2 regions of the Streptomyces sp. GB4-14 genome follow, and region 2 is predicted to be linked to the other one. Evidence: riboswitches for the same ligand, from Rfam matches in the RefSeq annotation. Region 2 holds a riboswitch; the other holds the start of a gene.
What was found. Region 2 has a riboswitch for glycine ahead of gcvP (aminomethyl-transferring glycine dehydrogenase). Riboswitches for the same ligand answer to the same signal wherever they lie in the genome.
Positions count from the first base shown of each region.

Region 1: it holds a riboswitch for glycine, as region 2 does, so the genes downstream of both, gcvT (glycine cleavage system aminomethyltransferase GcvT) here and gcvP (aminomethyl-transferring glycine dehydrogenase) in region 2, are expected to answer to the same signal.

Region 1 covers NZ_RZHO01000002.1:1,734,017-1,741,578, reverse strand. The annotation lists gene ELQ39_RS08940 (L-serine ammonia-lyase) at 1-560, opposite strand, end outside; gene glyA (serine hydroxymethyltransferase) at 727-1,986, opposite strand; gene gcvH (glycine cleavage system protein GcvH) at 2,001-2,378, opposite strand; gene gcvT (glycine cleavage system aminomethyltransferase GcvT) at 2,502-3,620, opposite strand; glycine riboswitch at 3,694-3,817, opposite strand; glycine riboswitch at 3,818-3,917, opposite strand; gene ELQ39_RS08920 (AAA family ATPase) at 4,140-4,808, shown strand; gene ELQ39_RS08915 (enhanced serine sensitivity protein SseB C-terminal domain-containing protein) at 4,860-5,636, shown strand; gene ELQ39_RS08910 (enhanced serine sensitivity protein SseB C-terminal domain-containing protein) at 5,742-6,524, shown strand; gene ELQ39_RS08905 (ABC transporter substrate-binding protein) at 6,958-7,562, shown strand, end outside.
Region 2 covers NZ_RZHO01000002.1:5,733,743-5,741,304, forward strand. The annotation lists gene ELQ39_RS27415 (MerR family transcriptional regulator) at 1-157, shown strand, start outside; gene ELQ39_RS27420 (DNA polymerase IV) at 223-1,629, shown strand; gene ELQ39_RS27425 (PRC-barrel domain-containing protein) at 1,865-2,239, opposite strand; glycine riboswitch at 2,353-2,448, shown strand; gene gcvP (aminomethyl-transferring glycine dehydrogenase) at 2,623-5,508, shown strand; gene ELQ39_RS27435 (ABC transporter ATP-binding protein) at 5,578-6,636, opposite strand; gene modB (molybdate ABC transporter permease subunit) at 6,640-7,473, opposite strand; gene modA (molybdate ABC transporter substrate-binding protein) at 7,470-7,562, opposite strand, start outside.

The DNA.
Region 1 (7,562 bases), 4.0 Mb from region 2:
TCCTTGGTGAGCCGCAGCAGCTCGTCACCGGTGCGGAAGGGGTACTTCAGCACGGTGTCGTCGAGCTTGATCCGGTCCGCGCCCACCGCGTCCTCGTCGACGACGAAACCGCCGCCCACCGAGTAGTACGTCTTGGCCAGCAGCTCCGCGCCGGAGGAGTCGTACGCCCACAGCGTCATGCCGTTGGCGTGGTAGGGGAGCGCCTTGCGGCGGTGCAGCACCAGGTCGTCGTCGAAGGAGAAGCCGATCTCGTGCTCGCCGAGCAGCCGCAGCCGCCCGCCCTCCCTGATCTTCTCGACGCGCTCGTCGGCCGACTCCACGTCCACCGTGCGCGGCGAGTCGCCCTCCAGGCCGAGCAGCACCGCCTTGGGCGTGCCGTGGCCGTGCCCGGTGGCGCCCAGGGAGCCGTACAGCTCCGCCCGCACCGAGGCGACGGAGGCCAGGAGGTCCTCGTTGCGCAGTCGCCGGGCGAACATCCGGGCCGCCCGCATAGGGCCGACCGTGTGCGAGCTGGACGGGCCGATGCCGATCGAGAACAGGTCGAAGACCGAGATGGCCACGGGAGGACTCCTCAGGGTTCGGCGGACGACGCTGTCCACCGGGGAAGGGCGGTTCAGTGGGACGGGTGGGGTGCTGAATCGTTCATGCGCTGCATGGTGCGGGGCACCGCGCCCACCGACCCAGTGTGCGCGATGCCCCGTGCGTCCGTGAAAAAAGCGGACGGAACTACCGCAGACCGGGGTAGAGCGGGTGCTTCGCGGCCAGCGCCGCGACCCGGTCCCGGAGCGCCTCGGCGTCGTACGACGGCTTCAGCGCCTCGGCGATCACGTCGGCGACCTCGGCGAAGTCCTCGGCCGTGAAGCCGCGGGTGGCCAGGGCGGGCGTGCCGATGCGCAGACCCGAGGTGACCATCGGCGGGCGCGGGTCGTTCGGGATCGCGTTCCGGTTGACGGTGATCCCGACCTCGTGCAGCCGGTCCTCGGCCTGCTGGCCGTCCAGCTCCGAGTTCCGCAGGTCCACCAGGACCAGGTGCACGTCCGTGCCGCCGGACAGCACGTCCACGCCCACGGCCTTCACGTCGTCCTGGACCAGACGCTCGGCCAGGATGCGGGCGCCCTCCAGCGTGCGGCGCTGGCGCTCCTTGAACTCCTCCGAGGCGCACACCTTGAAGGCGACCGCCTTGGCGGCGACCACGTGCTCCAGCGGGCCGCCCTGCTGGCCGGGGAACACGGCGGAGTTGATCTTCTTGGCCAGCTCGGCCGTGGAGAGGATCACACCGCCGCGCGGACCGCCGAGGGTCTTGTGCGTGGTGGTGGTCACGACGTGGGCGTGCGGCACCGGGTTCGGGTGCAGGCCCGCGGCGACCAGACCGGCGAAGTGCGCCATGTCGACCATGAGGTAGGCGCCGACCTCGTCCGCGATCCGGCGGAACGCGGCGAAGTCCAGCCGGCGCGGGTACGCCGACCAGCCGGCGACGATCAGCTTCGGCTTGTTCTCCTTGGCCAGGCGCTCGACCTCGGCCATGTCCACGACGCCGGTGTCGTCCACGTGGTACGCGACCACGTTGTAGAGCTTGCCCGAGAAGTTGATCTTCATGCCGTGGGTCAGGTGCCCGCCGTGCGCGAGGTTCAGACCCATGATCGTGTCGCCCGGCTTGAGCAGCGCGAACATCGCGGCCGCGTTGGCCTGGGCGCCCGAGTGCGGCTGGACGTTGGCGTGCTCGGCGCCGAACAGCTCCTTCACCCGGTCGATGGCGATCTGCTCGATCACGTCGACGTGCTCGCAGCCGCCGTAGTAGCGGCGGCCGGGGTAGCCCTCGGCGTACTTGTTGGTCAGCACCGAGCCCTGGGCCTCCATGACCGCGACCGGGGCGAAGTTCTCCGAGGCGATCATCTCGAGGGTGGACTGCTGCCGGTGCAGCTCGGCGTCGACCGCGGCGGCCACCGCCGGGTCGAGCTCGTGCAGGGGCGTGTTCAGAAGCGACATGCGGCTACGGCTCCTCAGCCCGCGACGAACGCGTCGTACTCGGCGGCGGACAGCAGGTCGGCCGGCTCGTCGGTGACCCGCACCTTGAACAGCCAGCCGCCCTCGAAGGGGGCCGAGTTCACCAGCGCCGGGTCGTTCACCACGTCCTCGTTGACCTCGGTGACCTCGCCGGAGACGGGGGAGTACAGGTCGCTGACGGACTTGGTGGACTCCAGCTCGCCGCAGGTCTCGCCCGCGCTCACCGTGTCACCGACCTCGGGGAGCTGGACGAAGACCACGTCGCCGAGCGCGTTGGCCGCGTGCTCCGTGATGCCGACCGTCGACACGCCGTCCTCGGCGGCCGACAGCCACTCGTGCTCCTTGCTGTAACGCAGGTCCTGGGGGTTGCTCATGGCCTGAATTCTCCTGTACGCGGGAAACTGCTGATGACGGGGAGGGCACGCGAAGCGGCCGGACGGGTGGGACCCCCGTGCCGCGGACGCGTGAAAGCCGGCCGGAGGCCGGCTACGACGGTGTCACTTCTGCCGCTTGTAGAACGGCAGCGCCACGACGTCGTACGGCTCGTGGCTGCCGCGGATGTCCACACCGACGCCCTCGGTGCCCGGCTCCGCGTGGCCCGCGTCGACGTAGGCCATGGCGATCGGCCTGCCCAGGGTGGGGGAGGGGGCGCCGGAGGTGACCTCGCCGATCTTCTCGCCGCCGGCGACCACGGCGTACCCGGCGCGCGGCACCCGGCGGCCGTGGGCGACCAGGCCGACCAGGACGCGCGGCGGGTTCTTCGCGGCACGCTCGGCGGCCTCGGCGAGGGCGGCGCGGCCCACGAAGTCGCCCTCCTTCTCGAACTTCACCACCCGTCCCAGACCGGCGTCGAAGGGCGTGAGGGAGGTGCTCAGCTCGTTGCCGTACAGCGGCATGCCCGCCTCCAGGCGGAGCGTGTCCCGGCAGGACAGGCCGCACGGGACCAGCCCGTGGCCCTCGCCCGCCTTCGTCAGCGCCTGCCACAGCTCCACGGCGTGCTCCGGCTTCACGAACAGCTCGAAGCCGTCCTCGCCGGTGTAGCCGGTGCGGGCGATCAGCGCGGGGACCCCGGCCACGGTGCCCGGCAGGCCGGCGTAGTACTTCAGCCCGTCCAGGTCGGCGTCGGTGAGGCTCCGCAGGATCGCCGGGGACTCGGGGCCCTGCACGGCCAGCAGCGCGTACGCGTCGCGGTCGTCGCGCACCTCGGCGTCGAAGCCCGCGGCCCGCTCCGTCAGCGCGTCCAGCACCACCTGGGCGTTGGAGGCGTTGGCCACCACCATGTACTCGGTGTCGCCCAGGCGGTAGACGATCAGGTCGTCCAGGATGCCGCCGTCCTCACGGCAGATCATCGTGTAGCGGGCGCGGCCCGGCTTCACGCCCGAGATGTTGCCCACCAGCGCGTAATCGAGGAGGGCGGCGGCCTGCGGGCCGGTGACCGTGATCTCGCCCATGTGCGAGAGGTCGAAGAGGCCGGCCCGCGTGCGCACGGCGTTGTGCTCGTCGCGCTCGGAGCCGTAGCGCAGGGGCATGTCCCAGCCGGCGAAGTCGGTCATCGTCGCGCCGAGCGACCGATGCAGGGCATCGAGCGCGGTACGGCGGGGTTCGTTACTGCTCATCGGTCGGTCTCCCAAGGCGATGGGTGTCCCTCCCGCGCGAGTTCATTCGAGCGTGGGGGAAGGCGAGGTCGTTTCCTCCCCATCTGTCATCGGAACCTGAGAGGTTCGCCATGACCACCGGCGACACGGCGATCAGGACTTGCACCTTGGGTGGGACCACCGCAGCACTGCGACGGCGGCCCGCTTTTCAGATGTGCCTCGCCCGCGCGGTAACGGTGCCTGAGAGATTCAAGGGAGGGACTTGCTCCTTCGGCGCCCCGGCGGCACAGGTGCCGGGGACTCTCCCGCGCGGATTCAAACGGCCGGTATGCAGTTGGCGCGCACATCATTGCACGCATCGTGGGACACCGGCAGGGGGCCCTTGCCGGGGGTGCACGGCTCGTGCAGGCTCGGTCACAGGGAGCTGTGACAGGCCTGTACCGGAATGAGTACGCGACCGAGAGCGACCTGGCATTACCTTCTCTTTACACGCGGCGGGGATCGGACCTCCATATCCGGCCCCAGGGGAGGACGACCACGGTGAACAGGCCCACGGCGTACGCCGGCACCACAGGCGTCGCGCTGCCGCGGCAGCACGCGCACCGGGCCCACGGCGCCCGCGACGCGGCGCCCGCCCCCCTCGTCCAGGATCTGCGCGCCCGCTCAGGACGCAGCCCGCGCGCCCTGCTCTTCGGCCCCCGCGACCTCGTCGTCGTCACCGGACTGCCCGGCAGCGGCAAGTCCACGCTGATGCGGCGCACGGTGCACGACGACCGCGTCGACTCCCAGGACGCGCGTGACCGCTGGGACAGCCGCATGCCCCGCCTGCTGCCGTACGCCCTCTACCGCCCCCTGGTCCGGCTCGCCCACTACGCGGGACTGCGCCGCGTGCTGCGCTCCGGCCGGCCGGTCGTCGTGCACGACTGCGGCACCCAGACCTGGGTGCGGCGCTGGCTGGCCCGCGAGGCCCGCCGCCGCGGGGCCGCGCTGCACCTGCTGCTCCTCGACGTCCCGCCCGAAGAGGCACTGGCCGGGCAGCTGGAGCGCGGCCGGGGCGTCTCGCGGTACGCCTTCCGCCGGCACCGCACCGCCTGCGGGCGGCTGCTGGAGGCGGTGGAGTCGGGCCGGGTGCCGGAGGGCTGCGCCTCGGCGGTGCTCGTCGACCGGGACGCCGCGAACGCCCTGCGCCGGATCGGCTTCACCGGCTGACCGGCTAGCCTTTCCGCCAAGCAGCGGCATCAGGCAGACGGTGGGCGACAGATGGACTTCCCGGCGGACAACCCGGAGCGGACGCACTTCCACCCGCACGGCGGGTGGCCCGGCAACGAACTGGAGGAGGCGCTCTCCGCCTCCCTCGGCGTCCCCTCGGCGGGAGCCCGCATCGTCGAGGTCCTCGGCCGCAGCTTCGTCTGGGTGCCCCTGCCGAACGGCGGCGGCCCGCACAGCGGCCCCCTCGACCTGCCCACCATGGAACTGGACGGCCAGGCGTATGTGCCGGTCTTCAGCTCCGAGGAGCAGTTCCGCCAGGTCGTCGGCTCCCACATGGGCTGCACCATCGCGCCCGCCGTGGAGTTCGCCCGCGGACTGCCCCCGCAGGCCGGCATCGTGGTCAACCCGGGCGGCACGGTCGCCGTCCCGCTGCCGCCGGCCGCGGTGGCCGAGCTGTGCCGGGCCGGGCGCTCCCCGCTGGACGGCCCGGCGAGCGGCGGCCGCGTCCGGCTGTTCGAACCGGACTGGCAGGACGACCCGGTGGACTTCCTCGCCGCCGCCTCGCAGGAGTTCGACGCCCTCGGTGTGGTGGCGACCGCCCGCCGCTGCCTGGCCGCCATCGAGACGGCGGACCCGGTGCTGTTCGTCGGCGTGGAGCTGCTGCACTGGGAGGGCGACCCGCGCGCGCTGCCGCTGGACGCCCTCGGCCGGGCGCTGGGCCGCAGCCCCGCCCGCTGGCCGGTCAACCTCGTCGTCCTCGACGTGGCCCAGGACCCGGTCGCCGACTGGCTGCGCGCCAAGGTCCGCCCCTTCTACCAGCGTGCGTGACGCCGCCGCCGCCCGCCTTCCGCGCACTGACAGCAGACCCCCGGAGACCGTCGGCTTAAGCTAGGAGCATTGGCCGGCAGGGTGTTGTACGGAGGGGCGATACAAGTGAGCGCTGGCACCGCGGCGGCCGGACAGGTCGAGCACATGCTGCGCCAGGTGACGCCCGGGCGTTACGACGCCTACGAGGCCTTGCTGCGCGCCCTCGCCACCCCCTCGTCCGGCAGGGTCTGGATGCTGCTCTGGCACGGCCAGGCCGGCTCGCCGGACGCCCAGTACGGGACCATGGAGGTCGAAGGGCACGGCTACGCGCCCTGCGTGACCTCCGCCCAGGAGCTGTCCGCCAGCGGCTGGAACCGTTCGTACGAGGTGGTCGACGGGCTCGAGGTGGCCCGCGCCCTCTACCCGGACCGCTACGGCCTCTGGCTCAATCCGCACGCGCCGGGCGGCGGCGTCGGCATCCCCTGGCTCGACCTGCGCCGCATCGCCGGCGGACTCGACCAGCAGCCCGCCGGACCGCTGCGGCTGTCCGAACCGGCCATCGAGATCCCGCAGTTCTACGCCCTCCTCGCGCAGAACGCCCACCGCACCCCGGCCGTGCGCGCGCTGCGCCGCGCCTGGGTGCAGCCCGCGCTGGGCGCCCCGTACCTCGCCATCGGCCTGGACGTGTACGACACCTCGCCGCCCGCCGTGGAGTCGGTGCGGCAGATGATGCGGCAGTCGCTGTCCGCGGTGCCCGACGGGCTGCCGGTCTCCACCGTCGCCCTGTCCGACGAGCACGACCCGGTGGCGATGTGGCTGCGCGTCAACGGGCGTCCGTTCTACGACCGCGAGGCGCACGCCCCGGCCCCCGCCACGGGCTACGGCTACCCGCCCGCACACCGCCTCTGACCGGTACGTCTTCCCGAGGTCCCCGGCACGGCGCCTCGGCCGCCGGGGGTCTCGCGCATGGTGACGCAGTGTCACGACGTCCAGCATGTGGACAAGGGGAAGTCGCTGCGAGTCCTGTCCTGACCCGTCCGCCGCTGATTTTGCGTCAGATTCCGTCGAATGCGATCAGCTACCTGTCGCTAACCCCCTGTCACCTGCGGTTTCACCGCGTCATCACGTCATCCGAGGCCCCGTGAAAGGCACTTGAGGCACCTTCGTTTGTGTCCCCGGTGTTAAATCATCGCGCGAAGATGCCGGAACAGTCCCTTATGTCGACTGTTCAGATCTCAGGTAGGTATCACCGCTATCCGGACTGTTCCTGACTCACTGCGAACGTCTGTAGTGTTCGGCCGGTCAAGATGCATCCACATAGCGGACCCGGAGTGGCCCCAGTATGCGCATATTCAAGACCCGAGCCGCTCGGGCGATCACGGCCGCGGTCGCGGTCGGTCTGATCGCCACGGGCTGCGCCAGCGAGCGGGACAGCGACAACGAGAGCGGCGGCAAGAAGGACACCTTCGTGTTCGCCGGTGCAGGCGACCCGGGATCCCTGGACCCTGCCCTCGCGAGTGACGGTGAAACCTTCCGCGTGACCCGCCAGGCGTTCGAGGCCCTCCTCGAGCACGAGTCGGGCGGCACCAAGCTGGTCGGCGGCCTCGCCGAGACCTGGTCGAGCAACGACGCGGGCACCGTCTGGACCTTCAACCTCCGCAAGGGCGTGAAGTTCCACGACGGCGAGGAGTTCAACGCCGCCGCGGTCTGCGCCAACTACGACCACTGGTTCAACTGGAAGGGCACCTACCAGTCGAGCGCGGTCTCCTACTACTGGCAGACCATCATGGGCGGGTTCGCGAAGAACGAGGACCCGGAGACGCCCGAGGCGAACTACAAGAGCTGCACCGCGAAGGACGAGCACACCGCCGTCATCGAGGTCAAGAAGCCCTCCGCGAACCTCCCCGGCGGCTTCTCGCTGAACGCCCTCGCCATCCACTCGCCGAA
Region 2 (7,562 bases):
CGGTCAGGGCGTCTTCGGCATCGCCGTCGGCGTGGTGTGGCGGGATGTCGAGAGCGCCCTGTCGCAGCTGCACGGCGAGCGGGTCGACACGGGGGAGACCCTGATCGGGCACAACCCGATGGACGAGCTGGCCCGGCGCAGGAACCGCGCGGTCTGAGTCCGCGCCGCGCGGGGCCCGGCCCGACGAGGACGTTGTCAGTGGCGTAGGGCAGCATCGAAGATGTGAGATCCGCTCCCACGATCCTGCATCTCGACATGGATGCCTTCTACGCCTCGGTGGAGCAGGCGTCCAAGCCGAGTCTGCGCGGCAAGGCCGTGATCGTGGGCGGACTCGGGCCCCGAGGCGTGGTCGCCACTGCCTCCTACGAGGCGCGTGTGCTGGGTGTGCACTCCGCGATGCCCATGTCCCAGGCCCGGCGGCTCGCGCCGAACGCCGCGTATCTGGTGCCCCGGTTCGCGCTGTACCGCTCGATCAGCGACCAGGTGATGACACTGCTGCGCGCCCTCTCGCCCCTGGTGGAGCCGCTCAGCCTCGACGAGGCGTTCGTCGACCTGGAGGCCGGCGGCACGGCGTGGGACGAGCGGTCGGCGCGGCTGGCCGGCGCGAAGCTGCGCGCGGACATCCGCGCGGTCACCGGTCTGACCGGCTCCGTGGGGCTGGCCGCCTCCAAGATGCTGGCGAAGATCGCGTCGGAGCAGGCGAAGCCGGACGGGCTGGTCGTCATCGAGCCCGGCACCGAGCGGGCGATGCTCGAACCGATGCCGGTGCGGACCCTTCCCGGCGTCGGGCCCGCCACCGGCGACCATCTGCGGCGGGCCGGCATCCACACGGTCGGCGAGATCGCCGAGGCGGGCGAGGACGAGCTGGTGCGGTTGCTGGGCAAGGCCCACGGACACGCGCTGTACGCGATGGCGCTGGCCCGGGACGACCGGCCCGTCGTCGCCGAGCGCGAGACCAAGTCGGTGTCCGTCGAGGACACGTACGACGTGGACATCCACGACCGGGTGCGGGTCGGCCTGGAGGTGCAGCGGCTCGCCGACCGCTGCGTGCGCCGGCTGCGGGGGGCGGGGCTGTCCGGACGCACCATCGTGCTGAAGGTACGGCGGTACGACTTCTCCACGCTGACCCGCTCCGAGACGCTGCGCGGCCCCACCGACGACCCGGCCGTCGTCCGGGAGGCGGCGGCGCGGCTGCTGGACTCGGTGGACACCACGGGCGGCGTACGACTGCTCGGCGTCGGCGTCAGCGGGCTGGCCGACTACACGCAGGAGGACCTGTTCGCCCAGGCGGCGGGCGGTGCGGGGGAGGAGGTCGCCGAGGGCGAGGAGTCCGAGCCCGCGCCCGAACGGCGTCCGGAGGTCCCGGTGGAGCGGCGCTGGCCCGCGGGCCACGACGTCCGGCACACCGAGTACGGGCACGGGTGGGTGCAGGGCAGCGGATTGGGCCGCGTGACGGTCCGGTTCGAGACACCCGGCTCGGCGCCCGGCCGGGTGAAGACGTTCCGCGTCGACGACCCGGCGCTGGAAGCAGCGGATCCGCTGCCGCTGGTGGAGGCGCCGCCGGCCCTGCCCGAGCCGATGGGACCCCCGGAGATGCTGCCTCCTCCGCCCCGGCCACCGGAAGCCTGAGGGCGCGGGCCGGGCCCGCGCCGGGAACCCGTTGCTGCGGTGGGGCGCCCGGCGTGCCCGTGCAGGCGGTCCCAACTCGCCGCGTGCGAGACGGTCCCACCGCGCAGGCTGCGCCGTGGCGGCTCGCCGTGAGACACGGCCCGAGGGAGCCGCGCCGGTCCTGCGAAGCGCCGCGGGCCGGTCCCGGGTTTGTGGGGCGGACGCACCTGAGGGACCGTGGCCCCCCCGGGGGGCGTCAGGTGTGTTCCTCCTGGCCCGCCAGCTTGCCGAAGTCGCGGTCCGGGAGCGGGGGAGGGGAGCCCACGTCCAGGCCGTAGTGGTGGTACAGCTGGAGCTCCTGCTCCGGGGACAGATGGCGGCCGACGCCGAAGTCCGGCGCGTCCTTGATGAGAGTCCGTTCGAACGGCACGTGCAGGGCCCCGTCGATCAGCTCGCTGGGTTCCAGGGGCACGAAGGCGTCCCGGCTGAACAGGCCGGTGCGTATCGCCGCCCACTCCGGCACGCCGGTGGCGTCGTCGAGGTAGACCTCGTCGATCGTGCCGATGCGGGTGCCGTTGCGGTCGTACGCCTTGCGGCCGATGAGGTGACGCGGGTCGATGTCCGTCTGCACGGGCCCTCCACTCGTAGCAAACTCATCCGATAGCACTACAGAAAGGCACAATCCGCGGAACGGCCACTCGAAGGCGGGGGTCCGAACCTCGCTGGTACGCTGGCAACGGCCGCTGACCCCGTGCGGGAGAGTCCTCCAGGCACCACCGGAGGCGCCGAAGGAGCAAATCCTCCCCGGAATCTCTCAGGCACACGTACCGCACGGACGAGGTCACTCTGGAAAGCAGGGCGGGTGTCGACGGCTTCCGCTCTCACCGACGGTGAAAACCGGACCGCCAGCGGCGTCCCGGTGAAACTCTCAGGTTGAGATGACAGAGGGGGAGGCCGTCCGGGCACCTGCGCCGTGGTGCCCCTCGAAGGTCGTCGGACCAGGAGGCCTCCTCAATGACTGCCCCCCGCACCCCGCTCTCCGAGCTCGAACAGGGAATTCCCTTCGAGCAGCGCCACATCGGCCCCGACCACGAGGCCCGGGCGAAGATGCTGGCCCAGGTGGGCTACGGCTCGCTCGACGAGCTGACCGCCGCCGCCGTGCCCGACGTGATCAAGAACGCCGACGCGTTGGACCTGCCCGGCGCCCGCAGCGAGGCCGAGGTGCTCGCCGAGCTGCGCGCCCTCGCCGGCCGCAACCAGGTCCTCGGCTCCATGATCGGTCTGGGCTACTACGGCACCTTCACCCCGCCGGTCATCCTGCGCAACGTCATGGAGAACCCCGCCTGGTACACGGCCTACACGCCGTACCAGCCGGAGATCTCGCAGGGCCGGCTCGAGGCGCTGCTGAACTTCCAGACGATGGTCGCCGACCTCACCGGCCTGCCCACGTCCGGAGCCTCCCTGCTGGACGAGGGCACCGCCGCCGCCGAGGCGATGGCGCTGTCCCGGCGCATGGGCAAGAACAAGAAGGGCCTCTTCCTGGTCGACGCGGACGCCCTGCCGCAGACCGTCGCCGTCATACGGACCCGCGCCGAGCCGACCGGCGTGGAGGTCGTCGTCGCCGATCTGAGCGACGGCATCCCCGCCGAGCTCGACGGACGTGAGATCAACGGCGTCCTGATCCAGTACCCGGGGGCGTCCGGCGCCGTCCGGGACATCAAGCCGGTCATCGACCAGGCGCACGAGCGTGGCGCGCTCGTCACCGTCGCCGCCGACCTGCTCGCCCTCACCCTGCTGAAGTCCCCCGGCGAGCTGGGCGCGGACATCGCGGTGGGCACCACGCAGCGCTTCGGCGTCCCCATGGGCTTCGGCGGCCCGCACGCCGGCTACATGGCCGTGCAGGACAAGATGGCCCGCAGTCTGCCCGGCCGCCTCGTCGGCGTATCCGTCGACGCCGACGGCAACAAGGCGTACCGCCTGGCGCTGCAGACGCGTGAGCAGCACATCCGCCGGGAGAAGGCCACCAGCAACATCTGCACCGCGCAGGTGCTGCTCGCCGTCATGGCGGGCATGTACGCGGTTTACCACGGTCCCGAGGGCCTGCGGACGATCGCCCGTCGCACCCACCGCTACGCCGCGATCCTCGCCGAGGGCCTGCGCTCCGGCGGCGCCGAGGTCGTCCACGGCTCCTACTTCGACACCCTCACCGTGCGGGTCGCCGGGCGGGCCGCCGAGGTCGTCGCCGCCGCCCGCGACAACGGCGTCAACCTGCGCCTCGTCGACGCCGACACGGTCTCCGTCGCCTGCGACGAGACCACCACCCGCGACCAGCTCGCCGCCGTGTGGCGCGCCTTCGGCGTCGAGGCCGACGTCGAGGCCCTGGACCCCTCCGCGCAGGACGCCCTGCCGGACGCGCTGCTGCGCACCGACGACTACCTCACCCACCCGGTCTTCCACCAGCACCGCTCCGAGACGGCCATGCTGCGCTACCTGCGCCGCCTCGCCGACCGTGACTACGCGCTGGACCGCGGCATGATCCCGCTGGGCTCCTGCACCATGAAGCTCAACGCGACCACCGAGATGGAGCCGGTCACCTGGCCCGAGTTCGGTCAGCTGCACCCGTTCGTCCCGGCCGAGCAGGCCGAGGGCTACCTCACGCTCATCCGCGAGCTGGAGGAACGTCTCGCCGAGGTCACCGGCTACGACAAGGTGTCCCTCCAGCCCAACGCCGGATCCCAGGGCGAGCTGGCCGGTCTGCTCGCCGTCCGCGGCTACCACCGCGCCAACGGCGACGAACAGCGCACCGTGTGCCTGATCCCGTCCTCCGCGCACGGCACCAACGCCGCGTCCGCCGTGATGGCCGGCATGAAGGTCGTCGTCGTCAAGACCGCCGGGAACGGCGAGGTCGACGTCGAGGACCTGCGCGCCAAGATCGAGCAGCACCGCGACGAGCTGGCCGTGCTGATGATCACCTACCCGTCGACGCACGGCGTCTTCGAGGAGCACGTCGCCGACATCTGCGCCCAGGTGCACGAGGCCGGCGGCCAGGTGTACGTCGACGGCGCCAACCTCAACGCCCTGGTCGGCCTGGCCAAGCCCGGCCACTTCGGCGGCGACGTCTCCCACCTGAACCTGCACAAGACCTTCTGCATCCCGCACGGCGGCGGCGGCCCCGGCGTCGGCCCGGTCGGCGTCCGCGCCCACCTCGCCCCGTACCTGCCGAACCACCCGCTGCAGCCGGAGGCCGGACCCGAGACGGGCGTCGGACCCATCTCGGCCGCCCCGTGGGGTTCGGCGGGCATCCTGCCCATCTCCTGGGCGTACGTCCGCCTGATGGGCGGCGAGGGCCTGAAGCGGGCCACGCAGGTGGCCGTGCTCAGCGCCAACTACATCGCCAAGCGCCTCGAGCCGCACTACCCGGTGCTCTACACCGGCCCCGGGGGGCTGGTCGCGCACGAGTGCATCATCGACCTGCGCCCGCTCACCAAGGCGACCGGCGTGACCGTCGACGACGTGGCCAAGCGCCTCATCGACTACGGCTTCCACGCACCGACCATGTCCTTCCCGGTGGCCGGCACGCTGATGATCGAGCCCACCGAGTCCGAGGACCTCACCGAGCTCGACCGGTTCTGCGAGGCGATGATCGCCATCCGCGCCGAGATCGAGAAGGTCGGCTCGGGCGAGTGGCCCGCCGACGACAACCCGCTGCGCAACGCCCCGCACACGGCGTCCGTGCTCGGCGGGGAGTGGGAGCACGCCTACACCCGCGAGGAGGCCGTGTTCCCGGGCGAGGTGAACGCCGCCGACAAGTACTGGCCGCCGGTGCGCCGCATCGACCAGGCCTACGGCGACCGCAACCTGGTCTGCTCCTGCCCGCCGCTGGACGCGTACCAGGACTGACCCGCCGGGAAGTGAAGGGGCCCCGCCCGGGCGAACCGGGCGGGGCCCCTGGGCGTCTCCTGGGGGGCCTCAGGCGGGGTAGGCGTGTGTCTGCGTCGCCTTCACCGCCGCCCAGACGGGCGCGCCCGGGTGCAGGCCCAGTTCGGCCACGGCCACGGCGGTGAGGTCGGCGGCCAGGGGCAGTTCGCCGGTCAGCTCCACGCGGATCTGGTCGCCGTGGCTCTCCAGCCCCGCCACCTCACAACGCCACAGATTGCGCGCGCTGGAGCCGGTGGGCCGGTCCCGGTACAGGATGACCGCGCCGGGCGGGAACGCGACGAACGCGGGCCCGGACAGGTCCTCCGTGGTGCTCACCTCCGGTCCCGCGTCGAGCCGTACCGTGTGGCCGTCCGCCCGGCCGCGGTAGAGGTTCAGGCCGACGAGCTGGGCGATGTAGTCGGTGCGCGGGTGGCGGGCGATGTCGGCGGGCGCGCCCTCCTGCACCACGCGGCCGCGCTCCACGACGACCAGCCGGTCCGCGAGCACCATCGCGTCCAGCGGGTCATGCGTGACCAGGACCGCGACGGCCTCGAAGTCGGCCAGGTGGCGGCGCAGTTGCGCCCGGACCTCGAGGCGGGTGCGGGCGTCGAGGGCGGCGAGGGGCTCGTCCAGGAGCAGCAGGCGCGGGTCGGTGGCCAGGGCGCGGGCGAGCGCCACGCGCTGGGCCTGGCCGCCGGAGAGCCGCTTGGGTTTGGCGCCCACGTGCTCGGCCAGCCCCATCCTCTCCAGCCACGCGGCGGCACGCGCACGGGCCTCGCTCCTGCCGGCGCCGCGGCAGCGCGGGCCGAACGCCACGTTGTCGAGGGCGGTGAGGTGCGGGAAGAGCAGGTAGTCCTGGAAGACGACGCCCACCGGACGCGACTCGGGCGGGGTACGGGCGAGGTCCGCGCCGTCCAGGCGCAGATGGCCGTCGGTGAGGGGCGCGAGTCCTGCCAGGGCCCGCAGGGCGGTGGTCTTGCCCGCCCCGTTCGGGCCGAGCAGGGCGACCACGTCACCGGGCGCGGCCGACAGCGTGACGTCGAGGCGGAAGGAGCCGTGTTCGACGACGAGGCGGGCGTCCAGGCCCTGGGACGGCGGGTGTCTCGTCATGGGTCAGACGGCCCTCGTCCAGCGGTCCCGCAGCCCCGCCAGCACGGCCACCGACACCGCGAGCAGCACGAGGCTGAGGGCGATCGCGGCGGCCGGGTCGTTCTGCAGGGCGAGGTAGACCGCGAGCGGCATGGTCTGGGTGCGGCCCGGGAAGTTCCCGGCGAAGGTGATCGTCGCGCCGAACTCGCCGAGCGCGCGGGCCCAGGCCAGTACGGCGCCCGCCGCGACGCCCGGGGCGATCAGCGGCAGGGTGACCCGGCGGAAGGCGGTGAAGCGGGACGCGCCCAGGGTGGCCGCGGCCTCCTCGAACCGCGGGTCGGCGGCCCTCAGTGTGCCCTCGACGCTGATCACCAGGAACGGCAGCGCGACGAAGGTCTCCGCGAGCACGACACCGGCGGTGGTGAACGGCAGGGTGACGCCGAACCACTCGTCCAGCCACCGGCCCACGATGCCGTTGCGGCCCAGCGCCAGCAGCAGGGCGACACCGCCGACCACCGGCGGCAGCACCAGCGGAAGCGTCACCAGGGCGCGCACCAGACTCCGCCCGGGGAAGTCGGTGCGGGCCAGCAGCCAGGCCAGCGGCACCCCGACGACGAGGCTCAGCGCGGTCGCGGTGGTGGCGCAGACCAGCGACAGTCGCAGCGCGTCCCACACGGCGGGACTGGTCAGCTGCTCGGGCAGGTCGCGCCAGGGCGCCCGGACGACGAGGGCCAGCAGCGGCACCAGGAGGAACGCCAGGCCGATCAGGGCGGGCGCGAGGAGGGCGGGCGGGACACCGCGGCCGGGGGCGCGGGGACGGCGGGCCTTGCGGCGGGTGTCCTGGGCGGTGCTGGTCACGGCGCCAGGAAACCGGCCTTCCCGAGCACCTTCTGCCCCTCCGGTGAGGTCACGAACGCGACGAAGGCGTCCGCGGCCGGGGCGTTGGG